Regions from separate parts of the Ferrovibrio plantarum genome, predicted to be linked through region 2. Evidence: riboswitches for the same ligand, from Rfam matches in the RefSeq annotation. Region 2 holds a riboswitch; the other holds the start of a gene.
The links. A riboswitch is a leader RNA that binds a small molecule or an ion and turns the genes downstream of it on or off. The one in region 2 is predicted to bind glycine.
Positions count from the first base shown of each region.

Region 1 (16,074 bases), on a different contig from region 2:
GAGCAGCAGATGCTGGCCATTGGCCGCATCCTGCGCACCGGTGCGCCATTACTGCTGCTGGACGAGCCGACCGAGGGCCTGGCGCCGGTGGTGGTGGAGCAGATTGGCCGGGTGATCCGGCGGCTGAAAGAGGATGGCTTCACCATCCTGATGGTGGAGCAGAATGTCCGTTTCGCTGCCACAGTGGCCGACCGCCATTACGTGATGGAAGGCGGCCGCATCGTCGATGCCCTGGACAATGCCGCGATGGGTGGCGATTTCGAGCGCGTGGTTGGCCTGCTAGGCGTCTAGCTCGCGGCTGCCGGCCTGGCGCCGGTTGCGGAAATGCGACGGTCGGAAGCCGGTCATGCGCTTGAATGTGTTGGAGAAGGCGAAGGGATTCTGGTAGCCGACCTGCAGCGCGATATCCTCGATCTTCGCCGCCGTGGTCGCCAGTCGGTGCGCGGCATGCTGGATGCGCAGGTAGGTGAGCTGCTGCATCGGGCTGCGGCCGAGGCTGGACTGGCACAGCCGGCGCAGATGCTCGCCGCTGATATTCGCCAGTTTTGCCAGGCGTTCCACGGTCCAAGGCTTGCCGAGATCGCCGCTGACTTTCTCCCACAGGGCGCGCAGCCGGTCTTCGCGCTGCAGTGGCTCGGCAAAGCGGCTGATGTAATGCTCGATCAGGTCGATCCACAGCATCGCCGAGCCGGAATCCGCCGGTCCCTGCACCTCCTTGTAAAGCCCCAGAATGGCATGCTGCAGCGCCTCGGCATCGAATTGCGCCATCACCGGCGCCATGAAGCCGATGGCCGAGCGCGGCGATTGCGGCATGTAGCGCACCCAGCAATATTGCCAGCGTTTCGACGGAATGGCGTGGAACGCGTGCAGCACATGAGCGGGGGCCAGAGATACCATGCCGGCGCGGTGTGGCCGCCAGCGCCCATCCAGCAGGATGCGGCCCTCGCCGCCCAGGCTGGCATGCACATAAGTACCGCTGAGATGTGTGCGGACGATCCGGTAGGGCACCGCAGCATCACCCACGCCAACATGGGAAATCTGCCGCGTGGCCAGTGCACTGCACTCTTCCGCGCGCACGATGAGCTGATGCGTGTTGCGGCCGACAATGTGTGTTTCAGATAGGTTTTCGTGTAAACCAGCCATGTAAAACCCTTAATGGCATCAGGTAGAGTGGAAAACAATAATAACCGGGAAACAGTAAACCAGTAAACTTGGGAGGAAAATAATGCGAAACAGTCTGCGACTGGCGGTGGCGGCTGCCTCCGTTCTGGCCCTCGGCAGCGGTGCTGCCACGGCCCAGATCTCCGATGATGTGGTGCGCATTGGCGTGCTCGCCGATATGTCCGGCATCTACAACGATCTTTCCGGCAAAGGCGCCGTCGAGGCGGTGAAGATGGCGGCCGAGGATTTCGGCGGTACCGTGCTGGGCAAGAAGATCGATGTGATCTTCGCCGACCACCTGAACAAGCCCGATGTCGGCGCCGCCAAGGCGCGCGAATGGTTCGATACCGGAGGTGTCGACCTGATCAACGATCTGGCCAATTCCGGCGTTGCCCGCGCGGTGGCCGCCGTGGCCAAGGAGAAGAAGCGCCATATCATCGTCAACGGCGCCTCCAACATGGGCATCACGAACGAGCTTTGCTCACCCTATGCCATCCACTATGCCTATGACGCCTATTCGCTGGCCCATGGCACCGGCAAGACCGTGGTGGAGCAGGGCGGCAAGAGCTGGTTCTTCCTCACCGTCGATTTCGCCTTCGGTATCGGCCTGGAGCAGCAGGTGTCGGATGTGGTGCGCAACAACAAGGGCCGCGTCGTCGGCGCCGCTCGCCACCCGCTCGCCACCACCGATTTCTCGTCCTACATCCTGCAGGCGCAGGCGTCCAAGGCGGAAATCATCGGTGTTGCCTCCACCGGCGCCGACGCGGTGAACGCGATCAAGGCGGCGGCGGAATTCGGCGCCACCAAGAACCAGAAGCTGGCGGCCCTGCTGCTGTGGATCGAGGACGTGCATTCGCTCGGGCTGCAGACCGCGCAAGGGTTGCTGCTGACCAATGCCTGGTACTGGGACATGAACGACGACACGCGCAAATTCGCCAAGCGGTTTTACGACCGGGTTGGCAAGATGCCGAACATGGCCCAGGCAGCGGATTATTCCTCCACCATGTTCTTCCTGAACGCTGTGAAGGAAGCCGGCACCGACAATCCCGACAAGGTTTCGGCCAAGATGCGCGAGATGACGGTGAGCGACATGTTCACCAAGCAGGGCAAGGTGCGTGTCGATGGCCGCTTCATGCATGATATGTATCTCTGGCAGGTGAAGACCCCGGCGGAATCCAAGGCGCCGTGGGATTACCTGAAGCCGGTGGCGACGATCCCGGCGGAGCAGGCTTTCCAGCCGCTCGCCGATAGCAAGTGCGACCTGGTGAAGAAGTAACAACGCTTACCCGCCGGGCCGGCTGCCTTGTCCCGGGTGGCCGGCCCGGATCGCGTTTCGTAGCCGTATCCCTGTGCCCGTAGCGGAGTCTCAAGCGGCGGATGGACATCTTCGGTATCCCGCACCAAGCCTTTCTCGGCCAGATCATGCTCGGTCTGGTCAATGGTGCCTTCTATGCCGTGCTCAGCTTAGGCCTAGCCATTATCTTCGGCCTGCTGCGCATCGTGAATTTCGCCCATGGCGCCTTCTTCATGGTTGGCGCTTTCGTGGCCTTTCTGATCGGCCGTCATTTCGGTGTCGGCTATTGGTGGGCGATGGTCCTGGTGCCGATTGCCGTCGGCATCATCGGAATCTTGTTCGAGCGCCTAGCGCTCCGCCGCATCTATCGCCTCGATCCGCTTTACGGCCTGCTGCTCACTTTCGGCATGGTGCTGGTGCTGGAAGGCGGCTTCCGCGTTGCCATGGGTTCCTCCGGCCATCCCTTCGCCACGCCGGCCGAACTGCGCGGTGCCTGGAATCTCGGCTTCATGATGCTGCCAGTCTATCGCGGGTTCGTCATCCTGGTGGCTGTGGTGGTCTGCGCCGGCACCTGGATCGTGATCGAGAAGACGCGCATGGGCGCCTATCTCCGTGCCGCCACCGAGCGGCCGGAACTGACCCAGGCCTTCGGCATCAATGTGCCGCTGCTGCTGACCCTGACCTACGGCGCCGGCGTGGCTTTGGCCGGCTTTGCCGGTGTGCTGGCGGCGCCGATCCAGCATGTCAATCCATCCATGGGTTCCGACCTGGTGATCATCGTTTTCGCCATCGTGGTGATCGGCGGCCTTGGCTCCGTGGTCGGTTCGGCGATCACCGGGCTGGGCCTCGGTGTCGTCGAGGGCCTGACCAAGGTGTATTACTCGGAAGCCTCCACCACGGTGGTGTTCCTGGTCATGGCGCTGGTGCTGCTGTTGCGTCCGGCCGGCCTGTTCGGACGCGAGGGGGCGGCGTGATGGCGGCCCTGCTTTATTCGCCCATGCTCCGGCGCGGCCTGCTGCTTCTGCTGCTGGCGCTGCTGCTGATCGTGCCGTTCGTGCCGAAGCTGATCTATCCGATCTTCCTGATGAAGGTGATGTGCTTCGCGCTGTTCGCCTGCGCCTTCAACCTGCTGCTCGGCCATACCGGCATCGTCTCGTTCGGTCATGCCGCTTTCTTCGGCGGCTCGGCCTATATCACCGGCTATGTGCTGCGCGATCTCGGCCTGACACCGGAAATCGCCGTCATCGCCGGTGTGCTGTTCTCGGCCGGGCTTGGCGCTGCCATCGGCGCGCTGGCGATCCGCCGCCAGGGCATCTATCTGGCCATGATCACCCTGGCCCTGGCACAGATGGTGTATTTCACCTTCCTGCAGGCGCCTTTCACGGGGGCCGAGGATGGCATGCAGCCGATTCCACGCGGCAAGCTGCTGGGCCTGATTGATCTCAACAACGACACCAGCCTGTATTTCGTGGTGCTGGCCTGCACCATTGGCGGTTTCTGGCTGGTGCACCGCATCGTGCAGTCGCCGTTCGGAGAAGTGCTGCGGGCGATCCGCGAGCACGAGCCGCGTGCCCGCTCGCTCGGCTATGCCGTCGAACGCTACAAGATCATGGCCTTCGCGCTCTCCGCTGGCCTTTCGGGTCTTGCCGGCTCGCTGAAATGCATTGTCTTCCGCCTGGCGTCGCTGAGCGACGTACATTGGCATATGTCCGGCGATGTCATCCTGATGACCCTGCTCGGCGGCATGAATTCGATTTTCGGTCCGGCCATCGGCGCGGTAATGATTTCCGCGCTGCGCCATTATTTCGATGCGCTTGGCGCCTGGGTCACGGTGGCCGTCGGCCTGATCTTCATTGCCTGCGTGCTCACCTTCCGCCGCGGCGTGCTCGGCGAACTCAATCACCTGCTGCAGCTCAAGCTGCCGGCTGTTTCTCCTGCTCAAGCTGTTATCCCTGCCAAGGAAGAAAAAAATGCCCAGATTTGAACGCGCTGCCATTCTCGAACGCTTCCAGGCCATGATCGCCCGTGGCGAGCCGATCATTGGCGGTGGCGCCGGCACCGGCATTTCGGCGAAGTGCGAGGAAGCCGGCGGCATCGACCTGATCATCGTCTACAATTCCGGCCGCTATCGCATGGCGGGCCGTGCTTCCTCTGCCGGCCTGCTCGCCTATGGCAATGCCAACGACATCGTGGTCGAGATGGCAGGCGAGATCCTGCCGGTCTGCAAGAAGACGCCGGTGATCGCCGGCGTGAATGGCACCGATCCCTTCGTGATCATGCCGGTGTTTCTGAAGCAGCTTAAGGAACTGGGTTTCTCCGGCGTGCAGAATTTCCCCACTGTAGGGATTATCGACGGCACTTTCCGCATCAGCCTGGAAGAAACCGGCATCAATTATGCCAGCGAGATCGACATGATCCGCCAGGCGCATGAACTGGACCTGCTGACCACGCCTTATGTCTTTTCCGTCGATGAAGCCGTGGAAATGGCCAAGGCAGGTGCCGATATCATCGTGCCGCATATGGGCGTCACTACCGGTGGCAGCATCGGTGCCACCACCGCCAAGAGCTTGGCCGAGTCGGTGAAGCTGATCGATGACTGGGCGGAAGCGGCGCGGCGCGTGCGCAAGGATGTCATCATCATCGCCCATGGCGGGCCGATTTCCTCGCCCGAGGATGTCGACTTCGTGCTGCGGAACAGCCACCATTGCAACGGCTTCTACGGTGCCAGCAGTGTCGAGCGGTTGCCGGTGGAAATCGCGATTACCAATCATATAAAAGGCTTCAAAAGCCTGAAGGCCCGCAAGCAATAGGCCGGAAGCAATAGGGAGGAACACGAATATGGCACGAGTCTATATAAGCGCCGTGATGGATATTCCGCTGGAACAGGCCTGGGGTGTGCTGCGCGATTTCAATGCATTGCCGGTCTATCACCCGTTCTTCTCCAAGAGCGAGATCGAAGGCGGCCTGCCATCCGACCAGATTGGTTGCGTCCGCAGCTTCCACACCCATGAGGGTGGCCATATCCGCGAAGAATTGCTCACGCTCTCCGACCGTGAACATGTCTGCTGCTACCGTATCCTCGAAGCGACGCTGCCGGTGCAGAATTATGTCGCTGAGATGCGGCTCAGGACCATTACCGAAGGCAACAAGACCTTTGGCGAATGGTGGGCGGAATATGATGTGGCGCCGGCTGATGCCGCCCAGGTGTTCCAGACGGTGAGCGACACTTTCCGCTTCGCCTTCGAGGGCGCGGTGAAAGTGGCGCGGCAGAAGAAGTAGGGCAGGGCGCCGCGCCATGGCCGGCACCGCCTATGTCGTCGGCACCTTCGACACCAAGGCCGAGGAACTGCGCTATGTGGCGCAGTTGCTGGGCCAAGCCGGACTGCGCGCCGTCACGGTCGATGTCGGCACGCGGTCGCCGTCGGCTGATGCGGATTTCCCGGCTGAAGCCATAGCCGAGTATCATGCCGAGGGCCGTGGCGCGGTGTTTCAGGCGGGTGATCGCGGCAGGGCGGTGACGGCGATGACCGAGGCACTGCAGCGCTTCATCGCCACGCGCACCGATATTGGCGGCATCATCGGGCTCGGCGGTTCAGGCGGCACTTCGATCATCGCACCGGCGATGCGCAGCCTGCCCATCGGCCTACCCAAGTTGATGGTATCGACTTTGGCTGCGGGCGATGTCGCGCCCTTCGTCGGCGTGCATGACATCACGATGATGTATCCGGTAACGGATATTGCCGGATTGAACCGCCTCTCGCGGGTGATCCTGGCCAATGCCGCGCATGCGCTGGCCGGGATGATGAGCCGTGCCGTGCCGCCGTCGAGCGATACGCGCCCGGCACTGGGCTTGAGCATGTTCGGCGTCACCACGCCGTGTATCCAGCAACTCACCGCGCGGCTTGGCGGCGATTATGAATGCCAGGTCTTTCATGCCAATGGGCCAGGCGGGCGCTCGCTGGAGGCGATTGCCGGCGCCGGCCTGCTGCAAGGCATGGTGGATCTCACCACCACGGAAGCGGCGGATCATCTGCTCGGCGGTGTCTGTACTGCCGGGCCGGAACGCTTCGACGTGGTGGCTAAAACCGGAATTCCCTGGATCGGTTCCTGTGGCGCGCTCGACATGGTGAATTTCTGGGCGCCGAATACCGTACCGGCGTCATACAAGGGGCGGCTGTTCCACGCGCATAATGCCAATGTGACGCTGATGCGCACCACGGCAGACGAGCTTGAGAGGATCGCCGGCTGGATTGCCGCCAAGCTGAACGCCTCGGCCGGGCCGGTGCGGTTGCTGCTGCCGGAGGGCGGTGTGTCGGCACTGGATGCGCCGGGGCAGAAATTTCACGATCCCGCCGCCAATGCCGCTCTGTTCGCCGCCTTCGAGCGGCATTTCACCGCCAGTGACACGCATCACCTGATCCGCGTGCCACATCACATCAATGATGCCGCCTTCGTTGACGTGGCCGAGCGCCATGTGCGCGAGTTGATCCCGGCCAACTGAGGGCCATCACTGTTCCGCTTCTGGAAAAGCAGACCAGGCCTGTGCGTTTCGTCATGTGCAATACGCCGTGAGGCGGTACAGTGAAAGCAGCCGGTATTTTCCGGCCTGTTTGCCCACCGGTCTTCCTGATCCGCGGCCATTCGTGGCAATTCATCCGAAATATTTCTCTATTTTCCGGCGTTTCTTTAATCGGGATCGGGAGATTTCAGGTGTCTGGGCTTGACCTATTTTAGAATAATTCTAATCTTAGTTCCCGAGCAGTGAAGTCATCCAGATCAGCAGGGAGGAAGCTATGACAGCCGAAGCAAAATGCCCGTTCCACCACACGGCCGGCGGCGGCACGTCGAACCGGGATTGGTGGCCGAACCAATTGAAGCTGGAGCTGCTGCACCAGCATTCCTCGAAATCCGATCCCATGGGGCCGGGATTCGATTATGCCGAGGAATTCAAGAAACTCGACTATGCCGCCCTGAAGCAGGACCTGCGCGCCCTGATGACTCAGTCGCAGGATTGGTGGCCGGCCGATTTCGGGCATTACGGCCCGCTGTTCATCCGCATGGCCTGGCATAGCGCCGGCACCTACCGCACCGGCGATGGCCGGGGTGGCGGTGGCCGTGGGCAGCAGCGTTTCGCGCCGCTGAATAGCTGGCCGGACAATGTCAGCCTCGACAAGGCGCGGCGCCTGCTGTGGCCGATCAAGCAGAAATACGGCCGCCGGATTTCCTGGGCCGACCTGATGATCCTGGCCGGCAACGTGGCGCTGGAAAGCATGGGCTTCAAGACTTTCGGCTTCGGCGGCGGCCGCGCCGATGTGTGGGAGCCGGATCAGGACGTCTACTGGGGCCGCGAGAGCAAGTGGCTCGATGACAAGCGCTATAGCGGCGACCGCGAGCTGGAGAATCCGCTCGCTGCGGTGCAGATGGGCCTGATCTATGTGAATCCGGAAGGCCCGAACGGCAATCCGGATCCGCTTGCGGCGGCCAAGGATATCCGCGAGACCTTCGCCCGCATGGCGATGGATGACGAAGAGACCGTGGCGCTGATTGCTGGCGGTCACACCTTCGGCAAGACCCATGGTGCTGGCCCGGCCACCCATGTCGGTGCCGATCCCGAAGCGGCTGCCATCGAGGATCAGGGCTTTGGCTGGAAGAGCAGCTTCGGCAGTGGCAAGGGCGGTGACACCATCACCAGCGGTCTGGAAGTGACCTGGACCACCACGCCGACCAAGTGGAGCGGCAACTTCTTCTGGAACCTGTTCGGTTATGAATGGGAATTGACCAAGAGCCCGGCCGGTGCGCATCAGTGGAAGCCGAAGCATGGCGCCGGTGCCAATACCGTGCCCGATGCCCATGATCCGTCGAAGCGCCATGCGCCGTCGATGCTGACCACCGACCTGGCGCTGCGCTTCGATCCGGCCTATGAGAAGATTTCGCGCCGCTTCATGGAAAACCCCGACCAGTTCGCCGATGCCTTCGCGCGGGCCTGGTTCAAGCTGACGCACCGCGATATGGGGCCGCGCGCCCGGTATCTCGGGCCGGAAGTGCCTGCTGAGGCGTTGCTGTGGCAGGACCCGATCCCGGCTGTGGATCACAAGCTGATCGACGATGCGGATGTCGCTGCACTCAAGGCCAAGATCCTGTCGGCCGGGCTTTCGGTCTCCGAATTGGTGTCGACGGCGTGGGCGTCCGCTTCCACTTTCCGTGGCTCAGACAAGCGCGGTGGCGCCAATGGTGCGCGTATCCGCCTGGCGCCGCAGAAGGATTGGGCGGTGAACGAGCCGGCTCAGCTCGCCAAGATGCTGAAGGCGCTGGAAGCGATCCAGGGCAGTTTCAACGCGGCGCAGAGCGGCGGCAAGAAGGTGTCGCTGGCCGACCTGATCGTGCTGGCCGGTAATGCCGGCATCGAACAGGCGGCTAAGGCCGCCGGCGTCGCGGTGACGGTGCCGTTCGCGCCGGGCCGCATGGATGCCTCGGCGGAGCAGACCGACGTTGAATCTTTCGCGGTGCTGGAGCCGATTGCCGATGGCTTCCGCAATTACCTCAAGGGCAAGTACAGCGTCTCCGCCGAGGAGTTGCTGATCGACAAGGCGCAGTTGCTCACCCTGACGGCGCCGGAGATGACGGTGCTGCTTGGCGGTATGCGGGTGCTGAACACCAATACGGGCAAGAGCCAGCATGGTGTCTTTACCAAGAAGCCGGAAGCCTTGAGCAACGACTTCTTCGTCAACCTGCTCGACATGGCGACCGAATGGAAGCCGGCGGGCGACAATGTGTATGAAGGCCGCGACCGCAAGAGCGGCGAGGTGAAATGGACCGCCACCCGCGCCGATCTGGTGTTCGGCTCCAACTCGCAACTCCGCGCCATCGCCGAAGTCTATGGCAGCGCCGATGCACAGGAGAAGTTCGTGCGCGATTTCGTTGCCGCCTGGACCAAGGTGATGAATCTCGACCGCTTCGATCTCGCTTGATCGCGTGGAGCAGCGGAACGCCGTCGGATCATTTCGATCCGGCGGCGTTTTGCTGTTCAAAGCTAGTTACTGTTTCAGAGTCTGGCGCCGGCGATGCTGGCGGCAACAGCTTCGGCGGTACCTGCCGATAGGGTCCAGCCGAGGTGGCCGTGGCCTGTATTGTAGAATACCCGCGGGCGGCGGCCCGGACCGACCTTCGGCAGCATGCTCGGTGTCATCGGCCGCAAGCCCGCCCAGGGAATCACGCGGTCTGTCGCCACACTGGGAAACAGCGTGCGCACCCAGTTGGTCAGCGGCAGGATGCGGTCGTTGCGGATATTGTAGTTCTCGCCGTTGAACTCCGCCGTGCCGGCAACGCGAAGGCGGCCCGGCCCCAATCGGCTGGTGACGATCTTGGCGGCATCATCGAGCAGGCTGACATAGGGTGCTGCCGCACGGCTCTTTTCATCTTCCAGCGGCACCGTGATGGAATAGCCCTTTACCGGATAGATGTTGATGCGGTCGCCCAGCATGGCGGCGAAGGCGCGGCTGGCGACGCCGGCGCAGATCACCAGGCCATCGAAGCTGGAGGATTCCACCGGACCGGTCCGCGCCGCCTCGTCGCCAGCCGGGCGCCAGGTGACAAGCGCATGCTCGTTCTGCGCAGCCAGCGACAACACCTCGGCATCCTGCACGAAACAGACACCTCGTCGTGCCGCCGCATCCGCCAGGCCACGGGTGTATTTGTGAATGTCGCCGGTGGAATCGGAGGCCGTGTAGAAGCCGCCCAGGCAGTCGATGGCGATGGCCGGTTCGATGCGGCGGATATCGGCGCGCGAAACTTCCACCCGCTCCAGGCCGCCACGCGTCAGATGAGCGTTCACCCGCCGTGCTGCCGCCAGGTCGGCTTCGCGGCGATAGACATGCAGAATGCCCTTGGGCTGCCAGTCGAAATCGATCTTCTCGGTTTCCGCCCAGGCCAGCAGATGCTGCCGTGCGGCAATCGCCAGGCGGGTGGTCTCCACCGTGTTCAGGCCATATTTCGGAATATTGGCGATGAATTCGGCAAACCAGGAAAGCTTGTGCCAGGTCGGCAACGGGTTGAGCAGAAATGGCGCCTCGGGCCGGAACATCCATTTCAGGCCCTTCAGCACCGTCCCCCAGCTATTCCAGACTTCCGCATTGCTGGCGGATAGCTGACCGCCATTGGCATAGGAGGTGGCCATCGCCGGATAGCGGTGGCGGTCGAACACGGTGACATCATAGCCGCGCAGGCTCAGCGCATAGGCGGTGGTAACGCCGGTGATACCGGCGCCGATTACGGCGATCTTGGTCATGTTTAAAGGCTCTCCAAAGCAACAGGGGTTGAACCGCCCACGATCAGCCTTGCATGGCGCATGCCATGCACGATTTCGCGCAAACGGCCCCCTCTGTCGCTGTACCTGAGAGCTTACCCAGCGGACGTACCGCCAAGCTTCCCCTTCGGTGGGCGCACTTAAGCGCCTCTCTCCAGATGTCAAAGAACGGCGCGGTCCTGGTGCCTGAGAGTTTCCGGGGCGTTGCTCCGTCGGCGGTGAACGGAGAAGCCTCCGTCCACGCTCTCCCGCGTCATTCGGTAACACGGCTACCTTAAGCAGCAGAGCCTAGCTTGGCAAGTCGGGCTGGCTGCGCGGTTCAAAGCCCTGTTGCTGAATGGCCATAATGAATACATTTTGCATTAATCGGCGTAGAATATAATACAATCATCCAAGCCATCGGTTAGAATGCATTGCCGGTGGCGTTGAACGGCGGGTTGGCGCATGAAAAAGCGCCGTTTGTATACGTTTCGGCAGTTTATACGTTTCGGATGGAGGCAGTTCTGGGCGCGAGGCTTGAAGCTAATGACGGGCCACGGTCGCAAACCGTAACCGACCTGTTGCGCGCGGCCCTGCTTGATGGCCGTATCGCGCCGGATTCCCGGCTGTTTGAACTCGATCTTTGCCGCCAGTTCAAAGTCTCGCGCACGCCGATCCGTGCCGCGTTGCAGACCCTGGCCGGCGAGGGGTTGCTGGATTACACGCCGAACCGTGGTTACTCGGTGCGTGCCTACACCCTGTCTGAAATCACCGACACCTACGAAATGCGCGCCCTGGCGGAAGGCCTGGCGGCGCGGCTGGCCGCCGAGCGCGGCCTGACCCAGGCGCAGCAGGTTGAGATCGAACAGGCCCTGGCCCTGGTCGATAACGCACTGAACCGCCACGGCGTCGACGTGCAGACGCTGCGCTCGGTCTATACCGAGGCGAACCGGCGTTTCCATCGCGTCATCCATGAAGCGGCGAATTCCCGCGTGGTGGTGGATGTGGTGCGGCTGTTCCAGCGGGTACCACATACCTCGGCGCATAACGTGGTGGGTTTCGGCCTCGAGCGGGTACGCATGCGCCATATGGATCATCATGCCATCTTCGAGGCGATCCTCTGCCGCGAGCCGAAGAAGGCGGAAGAGCTGATGCGCACCCATATCATGACGGTGAAGAACACCGCCGCGCGCGCCCTGGCACAACGCAATATTATCGAGGAACTGCCGGCGGAGCCGCAGAAGCGCCGCCGCGCGCCGCGCGCCAAGGCCGCTGCCGTCTAACTGGGCCGTCTAACGGGGCTGCCTAACTCGTCTACTTAACTCGCCCACCTAACTTGCTCTGGCCACCTTGTAATTCGCTTCGTTCATCAGCCGCGTGACGGAGGCGGAGAGTTCACTCATGCGCTGGCGCAGCAGCCCGGGCGGGAAGCGCAGCTTGCCGCCGCGCTTCAGGATGGCGCCATCCACGATCACGGTATCGACATTGCCGGCATTGGCCTGTTCGACGATGCTGTAAACCGGGTCATGCACCGGAAAGAGATTGAGGTCGTTGGCACGCAGCATCACGATATCGGCCTTCTTGCCGGGCGTGAGCGAGCCGGTCACCTGTTCCAGACCCATGGCGCGGGCGCCGCCGATGGTGGCCCATTCCAGGGCTTCCATGCTGCGGATCGGCACGCGCTCGAAGGGCTTGGCGCCTTCGTATTCGTTGTTGCGCTGGGCGATGGACAAGGCGTGCAGCAGCGCGATCTGCATTTCGCGGAACATTTCGCCCGAAACGCGCGGCTCGACATCGACACCAAGCGAGGGCAGCGCACCGAGCGCGCGCAGCCGGCCCGGCAGCGGATCGGCGGCATAGCCGCGCAATTCGGTCTGCACCGTCGCGGTGAAGGAAACGCCGCAATCCACCAGCAGCTTCAGTTCCTCGTCATCGAGATAGTTGCCATGCACGATATTATGGTGCGGGCCGAGATAGCCGGCCTTGGCCAGCCGGATATAGCCATCGGGCACGACACAGAATTTCTTGCGCTTGGTGGCATGCGAGGAGGAGAGCAGGCCGTATTCCTTGGCCAGTTCCAGGTTCGATATGGCGGTATCGTAATCGCCCCAATGCGGGCCCGAGATTGCCAGCGCCATGGTGACGCGCTGCTCGTTGCTGGCCATGCGGCCGCGGCGTAGATGGTCGATGCGCTGGCGCGGATGCGGCCGCTTCTCGAACGGGTTCTTGGCTTCTTCCTCAGGCCGCAGCTTGCCATTGCCGAGCCCGAACAGGGCGCGGATACCGCTTTCCTCCAGGGCATCGATGGAGCGTTCGGCCTGCTCCAGCGAGGTGATGTTGTGGCAATAGTCGAACAGCGAGGTGACGCCGCAATTGATCTGGTTCAGCGCGCCGATCAGGTTGCCGAGGTAGTTATCCTCCGGCCCATACAGCGTCGCCATGTTGCCGTGCAGATACTTGAAGTAATCGAGATGCACCCATTCGCAGCCAATGGCCCGCAGGCCGGATTGCCAGGTATGCATATGGGCGTTGATCAGGCCCGGCATCACGATCATGTCGCTGGCGTCGATCACCACATCGGCCTGGGTATTGAGCGGCTTGCCGATGGCCTTGATGCGATCATCCTCGATCAGCAATTCCGCATCGGTGAGCACGCCGATGGATGGATCCACCGAAACCAGCCAGCCACATTTGATCAGGGTGCGGGTCATGCCGGGTCTCGCTCTAGGCCGCTTTCAGGGTGAACTTGGCTTCGCGCATGATGCGTTCGGCGGAAGCCAGCAGCTCGGTCTTCTTGCGCCGCAGGGCTTCGGCGCCATAGACGAGCTGGCCGCCCTGCTTGCGGATCACGCCATCGATGATCACGGTATCGACATTGCCGGCATGGGCCTGCTCGACGATGGAAAATACCGGGTCATGCACCGGGAACAGGTTCAAATCGGTGGCGCGCAGCATCACCACGTCGGCCTTCTTGCCCGGGGTGAGCGAACCGATCTTGTCTTCCAGCATCAGCGCGCGGGCACCGCCGATGGTGGCCCATTCCAGTGCCTCGCGCGAGCGCACCGGGATCACCTGCGACGGCGGCTTGCCGGCGGCGGCATAGGCGCGATGCTCCGCATTGCGCAGGTAAAGCAGGGCTGCCTGCATTTCGCGGAAGAATTCCGCGGTGACGATCGGCTCCACGTCGATGCCGAGCGAGGGCATGCCGCCCATGGCGCGCACGCGGCCGGTCAGCGGATCGGCGGCATGGCCATGCAGTTCCACCAGCACCGTCGCGGTGATCGAGGCGCCGCAATCGATCACGGCCTTGAGTTCATCATCCTCGAAATAATTGGCATGCACGATATTGTGGTCCGGCCCCAGCAGGCCGGCCTTGGCCAATTGCAGATAGCCTTTCGGCGTCACGCAATCGGCATGGCGGCGGGTGGCATGCGAGCTTGCCAGCAGGCCGAATTCCTTGGCCAGCCGTACATCCTGTTCCACCACTTCCGCCACCGAGTAATGCGGCCCCAGGATCGCCATTGCCATGGTGATGCGGGCGTCGTCGCTTGAAAGCCGGCCTTCGCGCAGGGCTTTCACGCGGTCGCGCGGATGCGCGATATGGGTATAGGGCAGGCCGCCCGGCGGCGTCGGCGGCTTGGCGGTGCCATGGGCGAACACGGCGCGCAATCCAGTCTCTTCCAGGCCGTCGATGGAGCGTTCGGCATGTTCCAGCGAGGTCAGGTTATGGCACCAGTCGAGCACGGTGGTAACGCCGCCATCGATCTGGGTCAGGCTGCCCACCACATTGGCGACATAGTTGTCGTCCGGCTTGTAGCGGGTGGCGATGTTGCCATGCATGTTGCCGTGATAGTCGGCGCTCATCCACTCCGAACCGATGCCGCGCATGCCGCATTGCCAGACATGGATATGGGCGTTGACCAGACCGGGCATCACGATCATGTCGCTGGCTTCGATCACCGCATCCACCTGGGCATTCAGGTTCTTGCCCACGGCGACGATCTTGTCGCCCTCCAGCAGCAATTCGGCATCAACCAGATCGCCGATCTTGGGGTCGCAGCTCACCAGCCAACCGCATTTCACCAGGGTGCGCTTCATCTCGAACCTGCCTTCTTGCTCATAATCAAATAGCCATACTCAGTTTGCGCGCCAGCGGCTCAGCAGCCGGTCCAGCGCCTGCTGCCCTTTGGTAAGCAGAATGCCCAGGATCGCCAGCAGCAGCAGGATGGCGAAGACCTGGCCGGTCTCGAGGATCTGGCCGGCAAGATTGAGCTTGGCGCCAAGGCCGTAGCGCGCCGTCTGCATTTCGGCCGCCACCACCAGGATGATGGCGATGCCAAGTGCCAGGCGCAGGCCGCTGAAGATGCTGGGGATTGCCGCCGGCAGCACCACCTTGCGCAGGATCTGGCTGTGGCTGGCGCCGAGGTCGCGCGCCGCCAGCACCAGGCCCTCGTCGCATTGCCGCACGCCGAGAATGGTATTGACCAGGATCGGGAAGACGCAGCCCAAGGCGCTCAGCACAATCTGGAAAGCGTCGCCACTGCCAAGCCAGATGATCAGCAACGGCACCAGTGAAATTTTTGGCAGCGGATAAATCGCGGCAACGAAGGGATCGAGGATGGCGTTCATCCGCTTGGATGTGCCCATCAGGATACCAAGGCCGACACCGACGAAACTGGCGAGGAAGAAGCCGCCGAAAATGCGGTAGAGCGTGACATAGAGGTCGTAGAGCAGCCCCTTGTCGACGAACAGCTTGTAGAGCGTTACCACGACCAGCGACGGTGCCGGCAGGTACAGCTCCGGAATCTTCGAGATGTCGACGAAGGCTTCCCACACCACCAGCGACAGGATCAGCGCGATGGGGCCATAGAGGCGGTATTCGTCCTTCAGCCGCTGGTTGGCATAGGCTGCTTCGTCGTCCTGCTGAACCTGGCTGGCCTTGATCGGATCGTGCTTCTCGGTCATGGCTTACGCACCTGCCAGCATGGATTTTCTCACTTCATCACGCAGCAGGCCGTAGATGTCGGAGAAATACTTGCCGAAGGCCGGGTTGTTCTGCGTTTCGATGCCGCGCGGACGCGGCAGGTCGATATCGATATCGGCGGCAATGCGGCCGGGCCGCGCGGTCATCACCAGCACCTTGTCGGCCAGGAACACCGCTTCCTCGATGCTGTGGGTGACCAGGATCACCGTCTTGCGGCTTTGCTCCACCACCGTGGCGAGTTGTTCCTGCAGGTAAAGCCGGGTCTGCGCGTCCAGCGCGCCGAACGGCTCGTCCAGCAGCAGCACATCCGGCGCCTGCACCAGGCCGCGCGCCAGGCCGACGCGCTGTTTCATG
Region 1 is NZ_JBBKBA010000001.1:255,343-271,416, reverse strand. It holds gene V6B08_RS01220 (ABC transporter ATP-binding protein) at 1-291, shown strand, start outside; gene V6B08_RS01215 (helix-turn-helix transcriptional regulator) at 280-1,143, opposite strand; gene V6B08_RS01210 (ABC transporter substrate-binding protein) at 1,226-2,437, shown strand; gene V6B08_RS01205 (branched-chain amino acid ABC transporter permease) at 2,539-3,429, shown strand; gene V6B08_RS01200 (branched-chain amino acid ABC transporter permease) at 3,429-4,439, shown strand; gene V6B08_RS01195 (phosphoenolpyruvate hydrolase family protein) at 4,426-5,265, shown strand; gene V6B08_RS01190 (SRPBCC family protein) at 5,294-5,734, shown strand; gene V6B08_RS01185 (Tm-1-like ATP-binding domain-containing protein) at 5,751-6,956, shown strand; gene katG (catalase/peroxidase HPI) at 7,249-9,423, shown strand; gene V6B08_RS01175 (D-amino acid dehydrogenase) at 9,498-10,739, opposite strand; glycine riboswitch at 10,922-11,018, opposite strand; gene V6B08_RS01170 (GntR family transcriptional regulator) at 11,249-12,019, shown strand; gene V6B08_RS01165 (amidohydrolase family protein) at 12,068-13,447, opposite strand; gene V6B08_RS01160 (amidohydrolase family protein) at 13,461-14,834, opposite strand; gene V6B08_RS01155 (ABC transporter permease) at 14,874-15,701, opposite strand; gene V6B08_RS01150 (ABC transporter ATP-binding protein) at 15,705-16,074, opposite strand, start outside.
Region 1: it holds a riboswitch for glycine, as region 2 does, so the genes downstream of both, V6B08_RS01175 (D-amino acid dehydrogenase) here and gcvT (glycine cleavage system aminomethyltransferase GcvT) in region 2, are expected to answer to the same signal.

Region 2 (16,074 bases):
GCTTGAGGCCGGCGGCGAAGGCGGTTTCAGCGACCAGGAACATCGGGCCGATCAGCGCCTGCAGCAGATTGTCGGCCAGGGCCGGGCGGCGGCCCTCGAAGGCATGCCCGACAAGCTGGAACACCCAGCCGCCGACAAAGGCGATGGCGAACACGCTCCAGCCCATCATGCTGCCCAACATGGCGATCTGATGCGCGGCAGTGAGCAGTGCCAGGCTGACCAGCAGCATGAGGAAACCGAACAGGCGGTCGAGCCAGAGATAGAACACGCCAGTGACAGCCCAGAGCAGCACCGCGCCGGTGAGCGGCAGGCCCGCCACGCTGCCAAGATTGATCCAGGCCAGCGGCACGAACAACGCAAAGACGATCGAGGGGATGCCGATGAAATGGGTGGCGCGGTTGCGCGCATCGCGGTGATAGGCGGAATACATTGCCATCTGCTCGACGAAGAACGGATTCATCTGACTTCTCCCGGCTTAAGCTTTATGGCCCCTGCCGAGTCGGCGGCGCGGGCTTGTGTATAACTCAACCCTACTCTGCCGTTTTTGCCTGTCAACCTGGGTTTTCCCCAGGCTTTTTGCGTTGCGGGGCGAAAGGGTTTGACTCGCTTGGCCGCCCGCCTATGCTCGCCCCATCGCTCAGATCCCGTGGGAGAGCCGTCGGCGGCTCCAGCTACTGGAACCCGAGCCCGACGCGCCGAAGGAGCAACCGCCCCGGAAACTCTCAGGCCGAAGGACCGTGGGATCGTTGCGAGGCTCTGGAAAGCGGTGTCAGGCCCGGCCTGCCGCCCACCGACGGAGTAAGTCGCGTCCCGAAAGGACACCTGTCCTTACGGAAAGCCGACGAATCTCTCAGGTCCACGGACAGAGGGGGCGCAGACGGGTGAAAGCCCGTTTGCCGTACCGACTCTTTGCTCCGTGAGGACCCGTGGCGACACCAGGCGCAGATTCACAAGACCTCAAGCTCACGCCGCTCAACGCGCTGCACAAGGAATTGGGCGGCAAGATGGTGCCCTTCGCCGGCTACGAGATGCCGGTGCAGTATCCCACCGGCATCCTCACCGAGCACAAGCATACGCGCGCCGCCGCCGGCCTGTTCGACGTGTCGCATATGGGCCAGGTGCTGATCACCGGCGCCGATCCGGCGAAGTCGCTGGAGCGGCTGGTGCCCGGCGACTTGGTGGCGCTGGAAGTCGGCCGCATGCGCTACACCGTGTTCACCAACGATGCCGCCGGCATCCTGGATGACCTGATGGTGAACAAGCGGCCGAATGACCTGTTCGTCATCGTCAACGCCGCCTGTAAGGAGCAGGACATCGCCCTGCTCAAAAGCGGCCTGCCCGATTGCACAGTGGAATACCTGGCCGATCAGGCCTTGCTGGCTCTGCAGGGGCCGCAGGCCGTGGCAGTGCTGGCCCGGCTCAACCCGATGGTCAGCGACCTGCAATTCGGCCAAGGCGCTGAGATGAAGCTCGGGCCGCATGCCTGCTTCGTCACCCGCTCCGGCTATACCGGCGAGGATGGCTGCGAGATTTCGCTGGCCGCCCGTGAAGCCGAAGCCTTCGCGCGCTGGCTGCTGAGCCAGCCGGAAGTGAAGCCCATCGGCCTTGGTGCGCGTGACAGCCTGCGCCTCGAAGCCGGCCTCTGCCTCTATGGCCACGACATCGACACCACCACGACACCGATCGAAGCCGGGCTGAACTGGACCATCTCGAAGCGCCGCCGCGCCGAGGGCGGCTTCCCTGGCGCCGCCGTGGTGCAGCAGCAACTCAGCAATGGCGTAAGCCGCAAACGCGTCGGCATCCAGCCGGAAGGCCGCGCCCCGGCCCGCGAGGGCACCGAGGTGCAGAATCTGGATGGCCGCAAGATCGGCATCGTCACCTCGGGCGGCTTCGGCCCCAGCGTCGATGCCCCGGTCGCCATGGGCTATGTCGAAACCGCCGCTGCCGCCGCCGGCACGCCGGTGCAGCTCATCGTGCGCGGCAAGCCGCTGCCGGCCAAGATCGTCACCCTTCCCTTCATCACCAAGCGTTACGCCAAAGCCTGAGGAACCCCATGCCCAATATTCGTTACTCCAAGGATCATGAATGGATCGCCGTGGACGGCAACACCGGCACCGTGGGCATCACCGATTACGCCCAGAGCCAGCTTGGCGACGTGGTGTTCGTTGAACTGCCGCAGGCCGGTCGCCAGGTGGATGCCGGCGGCGAGATCGCCGTGGTCGAATCCGTGAAGGCGGCGAGCGAAATCTACGCACCCGTCGGCGGCACCATCACCGAGAATAACAGCGCGCTGGAAGCCGATCCGGCGCTGGTGAATGCCGCCGCTGAAAGCGGTGCTTGGTTCTTCAAGATGACCATCGCCAATCCGGCCGAACTGGATGCGCTGATGGACCGCGCCGCCTACGACGCCTATCTCGCCACGCTCTGAGGTTCTGTCATGCGTTACCTGGGTCAGACCGCCGCCGACCGCCAAGCCATGCTGGCGGCCATCGGCGTCAGCGATATCGATGCTCTGTTCAAGGATGTGCCACCGGAGGCGCTGAATCCCGAGATCGACCTGCCGCCGCATCGCGGCGAGCTGGAAGTGGAACGCCATATCGCGGCGCTGGCGGCGAGGAATCTCTCCCCCGCCGACGCGCCCTGCTTCCTTGGCGCCGGCGCCTATCGCCACCATATCCCGGCCGCCGCCGACCATCTGATCCAGCGCAGCGAATTCCTCACCTCCTACACGCCGTATCAGCCCGAGATCGCTCAAGGAACGCTGCAATATCTGTTTGAATTCCAGACCCAGGTGGCGCTGATCACCGGCATGGATGTGGCGAATGCCTCGCTCTACGACGGCGCCACTGCCTGCGGCGAGGCCGTGCTGATGGCGCAGCGCGTCACCAAGCGGCACAAGGCAGTGCTGTCCGGCGGCCTGCATCCGCATTACCGCGATGTCGTCACCACCCTGATGCGCCAGACCGACCAGCCCTTCGTCGCCGCGCCGATGGATGTGGCCGGCACGGAAGATCTGAGCACGCTGATCGACGACCAGACTGCCTGCGTGGTGGTGCAGAACCCGTCGCTGTTCGGCCATGTGCGCGACCTCACGGCGTTGTCCAAGGCTTGCCAGGCCAAGGGCGTGCTGCTGGTGGTGGCGGTAAGCGAAGTGGTGTCGCTGGGCCTGATCACGCCGCCGGGCGAGATGGGCGCTGACATTGTCGTCGCCGAGGGCCAGAGCATCGGCGTGCCGTTGAGCTTCGGCGGGCCGTATGTCGGCCTGTTCGCGGCGAAGGAAAAGTTCCTGCGCCAGATGCCGGGCCGGCTCTGTGGCGAGACCGTGGACCAGGACGGCAAGCGCGGCTTCGTGCTGACGCTTTCCGCCCGCGAGCAGCATATCCGCCGCGAGAAGGCGACCTCGAATATCTGCACCAACTCGGGCCTCTGCGCGCTCGCCTTCACCATCCATCTGAGCCTGCTCGGCGAGGCCGGGCTGGTGCGGCTGGCGGAGATCAATCATGGCAAGGCGGTCGAACTCGCCGAACGCCTGGATGGCCTCAAGGGCGCCAAAGTCGTGAACCAGGCTTTCTTCAACGAATTCACCCTGCGCTTGCCGAAGCCGGCCAAGGAAGTTGTCGAGGCGCTGGCGGCCAAGGGCATCCTTGGCGGCGTGCCGGCCTCGCGCCTGTGGCCCGACGAGCCGGAAGCGGAAAACCTGCTGCTGCTCGCCGCCACCGAGACCAACACGGATGAGGATGTCGAGGCGCTGGTCGCCGCGCTCGAGGAGGTGCTGTGATGCTGAACCGCCAGGGACGTCCCACCACCCCGAACGCCACCAGTGAAACCGCGCAGCTTGGCACCATTGGCGGTCATCGCGGCCTCGATCACGAAGAACCGCTGATCTTCGAGCAGGGCGAGGAAGGCCGCTGCGGCGTCGATCTGCCGGAGCCGCCGGCTGTAACCCAGCGCCTTGGCGGCCTGCGCCGCAAGGGCGCGATTGGTTTGCCCGGCCTTTCCGAACCGCAGGTGATCCGCCATTTCGTGCGGCTCAGCCGCAAGAACTACGCCATCGACATGGGCGTGTTCCCGCTCGGCTCCTGCACCATGAAGCACAATCCGCGCCTCAACGAGAAGCTGGCGCGCTGGAAGGGCCTCGGCGACCTGCATCCGATGCAGCCGGTGAGTACCGTGCAGGGTGCGCTGCAATTGATCGGTGAACTGGCCGACTGGCTGAAATGCCTCACCGGCATGCCGGCGGTGGCGATGAGCCCGGCTGCGGGCGCCCATGGCGAACTCTGCGGCCTTATGGCCATTCGCGCGGCGTTGATCGCGCGCGGCGATGCGCGCAAGCGGATTCTTGCACCAGAGTCCGCGCATGGGACAAATCCGGCCACGGCGGCGATGTGCGGCTATGAAGTCGATCCGATCCCGGCTACCGCCGATGGCCGCGTCGACCTGGAAGCGTTGAAGGCCAAGCTGGGGCCGGATGTGGCGGCGATCATGCTGACCAATCCGAATACCTGCGGCCTGTTCGAGCGCGAGATCAAGCAGGTGGCCGACCTGATCCATGGCGTCGGCGGCTTCTTCTACTGCGACGGCGCCAATTTCAACGCCATCGTCGGCAAGGTGCGGCCGGGCGATCTTGGCATCGATGCCATGCATATCAACCTGCACAAGACCTTCTCGACACCGCATGGCGGTGGCGGTCCCGGCTCGGGCCCGGTGGTGCTGTCGAAAGCGCTGGCCGATTTCGTGCCGCTGCCCTACGTGATGCTGACCCAGGCCGGCTACAAGCTGGTGGAAATCGACATGAACGGCATGAGCTTCGGCCGCATGAAGGCGTTCCACGGCCAGATGGGCATGTTCATCCGCGCGCTGGCCTACATGCTCAGCCATGGCGGCGACGGCCTCAAGCGCGTGGCGGAAGATGCCGTGCTGGCGGCCAACTATGTGATGGCAACCTGCGGCGACGTGATGAGCCCGGCCTTCGAAGGCCCCTGCATGCACGAAGCCCTGTTCGACGACGCCTTCCTGAAGGATACCGGCGTCACCACGCTGGATTTCGCCAAGGCGCTGATCGATGAGGGCTATCACCCGATGACCGTCTACTTCCCGCTGGTGGTGCATGGCGCACTGCTGGTGGAGCCGACGGAGAGCGAGAGCAAGGATGCGCTCGATCATTTCATCGGCGTGCTGCGCGGCCTCGCCGAACGCGCCCGCGCGGGCGGCAACGCGGAATACTTCCAGGGTGCACCGCGCCTGACCCCGCGCCGCCGCCTGGACGAAACCCAGGCCGCGCGCAAGCCGGTGCTGCGCTGGAAGCCGGCGCCGGACAGCAAGGCGGCGGCGGAGTAAACGCTAGTCGAGATTAAGCCGCGCGGCGGCCTGGGCAGCTAGGTCGCCGCTTTTTTGTCCGGCATCGAGATGCAGCCAGTCGGCGGGCGGCTCGATCGCTTCGGCCTGGAAACGCACCACGTCCGGGGTCGCATCCGAGGCATCGCCGCGTCGTGCCGCCACGCGCTGGCAGAGCAGATCGGTGCCGCCTTCCAGCCACAGGCCGCGGAACACGGCATTGCAGTGCAAGGCCAGCTTGGCCGCTGCATCGCGTTCGCCCGGCTTGCCGAATACCGCGTCCAGGATCACCGGCACACCGGCTGCAAGCAATTGATGGGCATGTTCCAGCAAGGCGGCATAAACCCGCATGCTGGCCTGCGGCGTGTAGCTTTCCGGCGGCAGGCGCGTACCGGCCGCAACACCTGCCAGCCGCTTGCGCAGCACATCGGAGCGTAGCACCACGGCGCCGCAGACCGCGTCGAAGCGCGGCGCCAGCGCGCGGGCCAGCGTGGTCTTGCCGGTGCCGGAGCGGCCGCCGATGGCAAGCAGCAGCGGTGTGGCCGGGCGCAACACGCGCCGCGCCAGCGCCAGGTAGCGCCGCGCTTCCGGCCATTGCTGCGGCTGCAGCCCGGCGACATGGGCGCGGATCGCGGCACGCAGCGAAATATAAAGTGGCAGCAGTGGCAGCGCGCCATCATCGCCGCTCTGCTCCAGGTAGCGGTTCAGCGCCCGGTTGGCGAGATCGGCGCGGTTATGCGCCAGCAGATCCATCAGCAGGAAAGCGATGTCGTACGCCGTATCGGTGCGCGCCAGCGCGGCATCGAATTCCAGGCAATCGAACAGCAAAGGCTTGCCACCCAGCAGGCAGATGTTGCGCAGATGCAGGTCACCATGGCCGTGGCGGATACGGCCCTCGGCGCCCCGGCGCGATAACGGCACGGCCAGTTGTGCCAGCGCCTCCTCGGTTTCCTGGCGCAGGTCGGCAAGGAATATCTCCGGCAGCACTTCCGGATCGAGCCGCGCAAAGCTCTCCGTGTTCATTGCCGCCACGCGCCGCGCCGCCTCCAAGGCATCGCCATCCAGCGGCGCCAGGCCAGCATGGAAACCGGCAACCGCTTCTGCCGTCGCCTCGATCAGTGCCGGAGTCAGGCGGCCCATGCCAAGCTGGCGGTCGAGCGTCGCGTCATCCGGGAAACGCCGCATCTCCACCAGCCATTCGACCGCATGGGCCGGTTCGGCATCACGCGGCGCGAGCTGCAGCCGGCCTGCCGCATCCCGGATCACGGCGCGCAGCCCGAGATAGAGATCCGGCGCGGTGCGACGATTCAGCGCCAGTTCCTGGCACGCGGCGTCGTGGCGCTGTCGCAGCGTAGAGAAATCGACATAAGGCAGATGCACCGCCCGTTTCAGCTTGAACACGCGGTCGCCGCAGAGAAAGAGCCGGGAGATATGGGTCTCGACGACACGCTCCAAGGCTGGATCGGTGAACAGCAGGTCGAGATCGGACGGGTTCGGCTGGATGCGCATGCGGCCATCCTACGCCCCGAAAATGACCCCGCCTTGACCCAGAGCAAAAGCCGGGGCCAAGGCGGGGCGGGTTATGGGGTTACGAGAGAGGCGGTCGGCGGCCGCTCAGCAGGCTCATCACCAAGGTAATGAAAAAGATTACCAGGAAGATGAAGAACAGGATCTGGGCGATGCTGGAAGCAGCGGCGGCGATGCCGCCGAAGCCGAACAGGGCGGCCACCATGGCCAGAACGAAGAATACAACGGCCCAATACAGCATGATCTTTCTCCTTGTTTCAGGAAACGACCAGGCCATCGGAACGGGGTAATGGGGCAAGGGTGCGGGCAAAACAGGGCATTTCCGCCGCAAAGGTTAACTCAGGCGGCCGTGTTTCACGTGAAACACCCAGGGAACAATCATCCTGTTTCACGTGAAACAGGATGGGAACACTATTTTTAGCGTTTCACCGCCACCATGAGGTAGTTCACATCGGTATCGCGGCTTATTGTCCAGCGTTCCGACAGAGGCGCATAGCTGGCGCCGGCGACCTGGGTGACGCTGAGCGAGGCATCGCGCAGCAGCTTGGCCAGCTCATGAGGTTTTAGGAATTTTTTCCAATCATGGGTGCCGGCAGGCAGCCAGCGCAGGATATATTCGGCGCCGACGATGGCGAGCGCATAGGCCTTGGGGGTGCGGTTCAGCGTCGCCGCGACCAATATCCCGCCCGGATACCCGGCAGATGGGGGCTTCAGCATCTGGCCGAGTGCACGGCAGAAACCCGCCGGATCGGCGACATGTTCCACGACTTCCAAGGCCATGATGACATCGAAGCGCTCGCCCGCCGCCACCAGTTCCTCGGCTGCCGTGCAGCGGTAATCGATTTCCAGGCCGGATTCGGCGGCATGATGCCGGGCAACGCCGATATTCTTTTCCGAGGCATCAACGCCGATCACGCTGGCACCCAGCCGGGCCATGGGTTCCGAGACCAGGCCGCCGCCGCAGCCGATATCCAGCAGCCGCAGGCCGGCAAGCGGTGAGTCGCTGAGGGGATCGCGGCCGAAATGCCCGGCCACCGCATCGCGCACGAAGCCAAGCCGCACCGGATTGAACTTGTGCAGCGGGCGGAAACTTCCCACTGGATTCCACCACTCGGCAGAAAGCGCGGAAAACCGCTCTATTTCGGCTGGATCGACACTGGCGGCCTGGACACTCATGCTGGCAACTTTATCTCGCCTCTCGGCTTGCTTAAACAGACGGCGCAAGCGTATTAATACGCGCCTTTTTCCGGCCCCTTCCCGTCTCCGTTTACGCTGCCCTTTCAGGGGCTTCGGCGCGGCGGCGGACGGGCCAGCCGGTGGGAGGGGAAGTCTATAACGGAACAAGACACGGGACGAGCCGCATGGCGCGCTTGGTGATGAAATTCGGCGGCACTTCGGTCGGCTCGGTGGAGCGGATCAAGAATGTCGCGCAAAAGGTGAAGCGCGAAGTCGAGGCCGGCCACCAGGTCGCGGTGGTGGTCTCCGCCATGTCGGGCGAAACCAACAAGCTGGTCGATCTGTGCAAAGCCATCGACCCGGTGCATGACCAGCGCGAATACGACGTGGTGGTGGCTTCCGGCGAGCAGGTGACGACCGGCCTCTTGAGCATCGCGCTGCAGGCGGTGGGCGTGAAGGCGCGCTCCTGGCAGGGCTGGCAGATTCCGATCCGCACCAATGCCATGCATGGCCGGGCGCGCATCGAGAGCATCGAGGGCGAGCGCCTGCTGGCCGATATGGCCGGCGGCACCGTGGCCGTGGTGGCCGGTTTCCAGGGCATGGGCCCGGAAGACCGCATCGCCACCCTGGGCCGGGGCGGCTCGGATACCTCGGCGGTGGCGCTGGCCGCCGCTTTGCAGGCCGACCGCTGCGATATCTATACCGACGTGGACGGGGTCTATACCGCCGATCCGCGCATCGTGAAAAAAGCGCGCAAACTCGATAAGATCACCTACGAGGAGATGCTGGAGCTGGCGTCGCTGGGCGCCAAGGTGCTGCAGACCCGCTCGGTCGAGATGGCGATGAACCATCGGGTACGCACGCAGGTTCTGTCGAGCTTTGCCGATCAGCCCGGCACGCTCGTTGTGGATGAGGAAGAGATCGTGGAAAAGCAGATCGTATCGGGCGTCACCTATTCTGCCGACGAGGCCAAGATCACGCTGATCGGCGTGGCCGACCGGCCGGGCATCGCGGCTTCCATTTTCGGCCCGCTGTCGGATGCCGGCATCAATGTCGACATGATCGTGCAGAACATCTCGGAAGACGGCAAGAAAACCGACATGACCTTCACGCTCGGCCGTGCCGATCTCGACCGCGCCGTGGCGCAGCTTGAGAAGATGAAGGGCCAGCTCGACTGGGCCAAGCTGGTGCCGGACAAGAACGTGGTGAAGGTGAGCGTGGTGGGCGTGGGCATGCGCAGCCATGCCGGCGTGGCGCATACGATGTTCAAGGCCCTGGCCGACAAGGGCATCAACATCCAGGCGATCACCACATCTGAAATCAAGGTCAGCGTGCTGCTCGCCGCCGACTATACGGAACTGGCGGTGCGCTCGCTGCACACCGCTTTCGGTCTCGACGCCGAGTAATATCGCGCCGAGCCATGCAGGGGGCTAGATGTATTTTGGGGGCGACGCCAGGCCGAGCGGAGTGATCCGGACGGGCGATCAGGACCGGGGAGACCCGGCATGATCGCGCGCGCTCCATCGCCCGGCCCGCGCGGCCTGCTGCGCCGCCTCCGCGAGATCATGGCGGAGGCCGGCAGCGTCGACGAACGCCTTGCCCGCGTGGTGCGCTCCATCGCCGCCAACATGGTGGCGGAAGTCTGCTCGGTCTACCTGCTGCGCAACGACGAGCTGGAACTCTACGCCACCGAAGGTCTGAACCCGGAAGCGATCCACAAGACGCGGCTGAAGGTCGGCGAAGGCCTGGTCGGCGACATTGCCGCCCATGCCCGCCCGCTGGCGCTGGCGGACGCGCAGAACCACCCACAATTCGCCTACAAGCCGGAAACCGGCGAAGAGATCTACCATTCGCTGCTCGGCGTGCCGCTGCAGCGTGATGCCCGCGTGATCGGCGTGCTGGTGGTGCAGAACAAGACCCGCACCCAGTATTCTGAAGAGGAAGTCGAAGTCCTCGAAACCATCTCCATGGTGCTGGCCGAGATGGTGGCCTCGGGCCAGCTTATCGGCGCCGAGGATGTGGCCGCCGTGGCGCGGGCGCCGTCGCTGCCCTTCCGCGCCGATGGTCGCGTGCTTTCGGAAGGTCTCGCCATCGGCCAGGCGGTGCTGCACGAGCCGCGCATCCAGATCACCAAGACCATCGCCGACGACATTCCGCTGGAAAAGAGCCGACTGGATGCCGCCGTTGCCTCGATGCGAGATCAGGTGAACCAGATGCTCGACGCGCCCGACGACGATATCGTCGGAGAGAGCCGCGACGTGCTGGAAACCTACAAGATGTTCGCGCATGACACCGGCTGGCTCGCCAAGCTGCATGGCGCGGTGGAATCCGGGCTTACCGCCGAGGCGGCGGTGCTGCGCGTGCAGGGCGACACGCGCCACCGCATGCAGGCGATCACCGATCCCTACCTGCGCGAACGCCTGGCCGATCTCGACGATCTCGCCAACCGCCTGCTGCTACATCTTTCCGGCAAGACCGCCCGCACGGTGGCGGAAAACCTGCCCGATAACGCCATCCTGTTCGCCAAGGCGATGGGCCCGGCCGAACTGCTGGATTATGACCGCCGCCGACTACAGGCGCTGGTGCTGGAGGAGGGCTCGGCGGCGAGCCATGTCGCCATCGTGGCGCGCGCCCTCGGCATCCCGGTGATCGGCGGCATCGGCGGCGCCATCGCCCGCGTCGAGCCCGGCGATCAGGTGGTGGTGGATGGCGACCACGCGCAGATTTTCGTGCGTCCTGGCCCCGATGTGGTGCGCGCCTTCGAGCAGAGCCTGCATCTGCGCCAGGCGCGATTGGCGAAATACGCCGCGCAGCGCGACGAGCCGCCGATCACCCGCGACGGCAAGCGCATCGCGCTGCTGGTCAATGCCGGCCTGCTGATCGATCTGGCGCATCTGGACGAGACCAATGCCGATGGCATCGGCCTCTACCGTACCGAATTGCAGTTCCTGGTGCGCCCGACCATGCCGAAGGCCGATGCGCAGCAGCAGATTTACCGCCGCGTGATCGAGCATGCCGGCGAACGCCCGGTGGTGTTCCGCACGCTCGATGTCGGCGGCGACAAGGTGCTACCCTATCTCGCCAAGCACCCGGAAGAAAACCCGGCCATGGGTTGGCGTGCCATCCGCATTTCGCTGGACCGTCCGGCTTTGCTGAAAGTGCAGCTCCGCGCCATGCTGCAGGCAGCGGAAGGCCATGTGCTGCATGTGATGTTCCCGATGATCGCCGAGGTGGACGAGTTCCGCCGCGCGCGCAAGATGCTGGACCGCGAGGTGGCGCGGCTGAAGGCGCTGAAGCGGCCGATGCCGCGCGATGTGAAGGTCGGCACCATGCTGGAAGTGCCGGCTTTGGCCTGGCAGTTGCCGGCCCTGCTGCCGCTGGTCGATTTCGTCTCGGTCGGTTCCAACGATCTGATGCAGTTCCTGTTCGCCACCGACCGCGGCAATCCGCGCATGGTGGATCGCTACGATCCGTTGAGCCCGAGCATGGTCAGCTTCCTGCGCTGGGTGGTGCAGCAATGCAAAACGTATGAGAAGCCGCTCACCATGTGCGGCGAGATGGGCAGCCGGCCTTTGGAAGCAATGGCGCTGCTCGGTCTTGGCTTCGAACGCCTCTCCATGCCAGCCAATGCGATTGGCCCGGTGAAGGAAATGCTCCGTAGCCTGGATGTTCTCTCGCTTGCGGAATTTTTGGAGGGCCTCTACTATCTCCCCGACCACAGCCTGCGTGCACGATTAGAAGAATTTGCGCGCGAAAACGGTGTGATAGTTTAAATAATCCGCCCCGCTATTGGCAGTTGTGAATCGAGCCGAAAGTTTTCTTTTCGTTCGATTGAGTCGGGCCGTTTCACTGAAATCGGGCCACTTGCCGAAGCATGGCGCTGTAGAGTTAGGCGGTAGAGTTCAGTGTTGCGCAAGGGGATCAAGCCGGTCATGAGCGCAGAAGCCGGAGACAAGCCGGCCGCTTCTATCGCTGGGCCCTACGAGGGCGTCGGCCACAGCCTGAAGATCGTGCGCGAGCGACAGGGATTGTCACTCGTCGATGTAGCCGCGCGCACCCGCATCCGTCGCCAGCATCTTGATGCCATCGAAGGTGGCCGCTTCACCGAACTGCCCGGCCCGATCTATATCACCGGCTTCCTGCGCACCTATGCCGAAACGCTCGGCCTCGAGCCTGAGCAGGTGGTGCAGAATTTCCAGTCCGAAAGCGATATCGCGCGCCAGCGCAAGGAACTGGTTTTTCCAATGCCGCGCCCGGAACAGCGCACCCCGCGCCTGCTGCTGGTGCTGCTGGCCCTGGCTGTCGCCGCCGGCGCCTATGCGGTGTGGTATCGCTATCAGGAAACCTTCCGCAGCGGCGCCGAATTGGTGAAGGCGGTGCCCGGCCGCCTGGCCGATCTGGTGCCGCCGCCGACACCGATCATGGCGGCGCCGCGTCCGGCCATGCCGCCGGTGGCCCCGATCGACGCGCCCCCGACGACATCATCCAGCCCAACGGCGCCTGCCGCCACCGCGCAGCCTGCTGCCGTGGCTTCCGTCGCGCCGCTGCCTGTGCCGCCCCCCAAATCGCCGGCACCGGCAACCTCTCAACCCATGCCCTCGTCGCAGCCAGCAGCCGCCGCAACCGTGCCGCCTGCGCCACCGGTTCCGCCTGTTGCGGCCCCCGCCCCTGTGGTGGCCGCCACGAGCCCAACTCCGGCAACAGCCCCGGCCACGCCGCCTGCTACAGGCGCCAGCACCATACGGTTCGGCAGCGATCCTGGCCGCGTGGTGATCCGGGCCGAAGCGCAAAGCTGGGTGCAGGTGCGCGGGCCGAATAACGAGCCGCTGTTTACCCGGCTGATGGCGCCGGGCGAAACCTATGCCGTGCCGGGCCGCGAGGGCCTGACGCTGGCCACCGGGAATGCAGGCGGCATCCTGTTGACGCTGGATGGCAAAGCCCTGCCGCGCTTAGGGGATACCGGCGAGGTGAAACGCGGCGTAACCCTGGATGCGGACGGCCTGAAAACCGCCCTGAAAGTCGAGTAGGCGCTCTTGCGAGCGGCGCCCAAAGGCGCCATCTTACGCCCCATTATGAGCATCCGCCCCTATCGCGATATCCAGCGGCGCAAGTCGCGGCAGATTTTCGTCGGCAAGGTGCCGGTGGGCGGCGACGCGCCGATCACCGTGCAGACCATGACGAACACGCTGACCAGCGACGTCAAGGCGACGGTGGAACAGATCCGACGCTGCGAGGAAGCCGGCGCCGATATCGTGCGCGTCTCCTGCCCCGACGAAGCCTCGACGGCGGCGCTGAAGGAGATCGTGCGCCAGGCCCGGGTGCCGATCGTCGCCGACATCCATTTCCACTACAAGCGCGCTATCGAGGCGGCCGAAGCCGGCGCCGCCTGCCTGCGCATCAATCCGGGCAATATCGGCTCGGCCGAGCGCGTGCGCGAAGTGGTGAAGGCTGCCAAGGACCACGGCTGCTCCATGCGCATCGGCGTCAATGCCGGCTCGCTGGAAAAGCACCTGCTGGAAAAGTATGGCGAGCCCTGCCCGGAAGCCATGGTGGAAAGCGCCATGGACCATGCGCGCATCCTGGAAGACCATGACTTCCGCGAATTCAAGATCAGCGTGAAGGCAAGCGACGTGTTCCTCGCTGTCGCCGCCTATCAGGGCCTGGCGGAAGCCTGCGACTATCCGCTGCATATTGGCATCACCGAGGCCGGCGGCCAGCGTATCGGCACGGTGAAATCCTCCATCGGGCTGGGCATGCTGCTGTGGTCCGGCATCGGCGACACGCTGCGCGTTTCGCTCTCGGCGGCGCCGGAGGAAGAGGTCAAGGTCGGCTTCGACATGCTGAAGTCGATGAACCTGCGTCATCGCGGCGTCAACGTCATCTCCTGCCCGTCCTGCGCGCGGCAGCAATTCGACGTCATCAAGACCGTGGAAGTGCTGGAACAGCGCCTGGCGCATATCACCACGCCGATGACCTTGAGCGTGATCGGCTGCGTGGTGAACGGCCCTGGCGAGGCGCGTGAAACCGATATCGGCTTCACCGGCGGCGGCAAGGGCTCGCATCAGGTCTATCTCGCCGGCCAGCCGGCGCACCGGCTGCAGAACGAAGATATCGTGCAGCATCTTGTGCGCCTGGTCGAGGCCAAGGCGCGCGAAATAGAGGCCGCGAAGGCCGACAAGGACACGGCCGCCGACGCGGCTGATTAGCTATCAATCCGTTTTACCCAAGGAGCGACCCGTGGCCCAGTTCCAGCCCGTGCGCGGCACCCATGATCTTCTGCCCGATGACTATGCCCGCTTCCGCAGCGTAGTCGATACCGCGCGGCTCGCGGCCAGCCTCTATGGCTACCGCGAGATGGCGACGCCGATCTTCGAATTCACCGATGTCTTCGCCCGCTCGATGGGCGAGACCTCGGATGCCGTGTCGAAGGAGATGTATGCCATCAACGACCGCGGCGGCGAGAATCTGGCGCTGCGCCCGGAATACACCGCCGGCATCTGCCGCGCCTTCATCTCCAATGGCCTGCAGCAGCATGTGCCGTTCAAGGCTTTCGCCTGGGGCCCGATGTTCCGCTACGAACGGCCGCAGAAGGGCCGCCAGCGCCAGTTCCACCAGATCGACGTGGAAGTGATCGGCGCCGCCGAACCGCAGGCCGATGTGGAAGTGATTTCGCTCGGTGCCGATATCCTGCGCCGCCTCGGCATCCTGGATAAATGCACCCTGCAGCTCAATACGCTGGGCGACCCGGAAAGCCGCGCCGCCTACCGCGAGGCGCTGGTGGCGTATTTCTCCGTGCACAAGGCCAGCCTGTCGGAAGACAGCCTGAAGCGGCTGGAGAAGAATCCGCTGCGCATCCTCGACTCCAAGGATGAAGGCGACCGCAAACTGGTGGCCGATGCACCGCTGATCGACAATTACCTGACCCAGGCCGCCGGCGATTTCTTCAGCGCCGTGAAGCAGGGCCTGACGCTCGCCGGTGTGCCCTTCGTGGTCGATCCCCGCCTGGTGCGCGGCCTGGATTACTACACCCACACGGCGTTCGAGTTTGTCACCACGCATCTCGGCGCCCAGGGCGCGGTGATTGCCGGCGGCCGCTATGATGGCCTGATCCAGCAGCTCGGCGGCCAGCCGACACCCGGCATCGGCTGGGCCGGCGGCATCGAGCGCCTGGTGCTGTTGAGCGATCCGCAGGTGGCGCCCGTCGAAGCCGTTGCCATCGTGCCGATTGGCGAACAGGCGGAAGCGGAAGCCGTGAAGCTTGCCGCTGAACTGCGCGCTGCGAATATCGCGGTCGAACTCGGCTACAAGGGCAATGCCGGCAAACGCATGAAGCGTGCCGACAAGCTCGGTTGCCGCTTCGCCGTGATCTTCGGCGGCGATGAACTGGCCAAGGGTGTGGTGAAGCTGAAGGACCTCAAGGCCGGCAGCGAGGCGGAAGTGCCGCGCAACGATCTGGCGTCGCGGCTGAAATAACATGGATCTCCCTGCCCTGCCCGAGGCGAAGCTCGAGAAGGTGCTCGAGCGGTTCGACCGGCTGCAATCCGAGATGGCCTCGGGCAGCGCCGGCGAAGCCTTCGTCAAGCTGTCGAAGGAATATGCCGAGCTGGAGCCGCTGGTGGAGGGTATCCGCCATTGGCAGGCGAAGCGTGCCGAACTCACCGACCTCGCGGCGATGAAGGACGATCCGTCAGCCGATGCCGAGATGCGCGAGCTGGCGGAAGCCGAGTGGAAGGATGCCCAGGCGGCGATGCCGGAGATCGAGCGCGGCCTGCTGATCCTGCTGCTGCCGAAAGACGCCGCCGACGAAAAGAACGCGATTCTCGAAGTCCGCGCCGGCACCGGCGGCGATGAGGCGGCCCTGTTCGCCGCCGAGTTGTTCGCCATGTATCGCGGCTATGCGGCGCAGAAGGGCTGGCGTTTCGAGGTGATGAGTATTGCCGATACCGAACTCGGCGGCGTGCGCGAAGCCGTGGCGGAGATTTCCGGCCGTGGCGTCTATGCACGGCTGAAATTCGAGAGCGGCGTGCATCGCGTGCA
Region 2 is NZ_JBBKBA010000002.1:136,149-152,222, forward strand. It holds gene V6B08_RS13970 (Mpo1 family 2-hydroxy fatty acid dioxygenase) at 1-460, opposite strand, end outside; glycine riboswitch at 638-748, shown strand; gene gcvT (glycine cleavage system aminomethyltransferase GcvT) at 927-2,045, shown strand; gene gcvH (glycine cleavage system protein GcvH) at 2,054-2,428, shown strand; gene gcvPA (aminomethyl-transferring glycine dehydrogenase subunit GcvPA) at 2,438-3,778, shown strand; gene gcvPB (aminomethyl-transferring glycine dehydrogenase subunit GcvPB) at 3,778-5,337, shown strand; gene V6B08_RS13995 (bifunctional aminoglycoside phosphotransferase/ATP-binding protein) at 5,341-6,843, opposite strand; gene V6B08_RS14000 (DUF1328 family protein) at 6,923-7,102, opposite strand; gene ubiG (bifunctional 2-polyprenyl-6-hydroxyphenol methylase/3-demethylubiquinol 3-O-methyltransferase UbiG) at 7,279-8,037, opposite strand; gene V6B08_RS14010 (aspartate kinase) at 8,223-9,443, shown strand; gene ptsP (phosphoenolpyruvate--protein phosphotransferase) at 9,543-11,810, shown strand; gene V6B08_RS14020 (helix-turn-helix domain-containing protein) at 11,970-13,064, shown strand; gene ispG (flavodoxin-dependent (E)-4-hydroxy-3-methylbut-2-enyl-diphosphate synthase) at 13,110-14,243, shown strand; gene hisS (histidine--tRNA ligase) at 14,275-15,510, shown strand; gene prfA (peptide chain release factor 1) at 15,512-16,074, shown strand, end outside.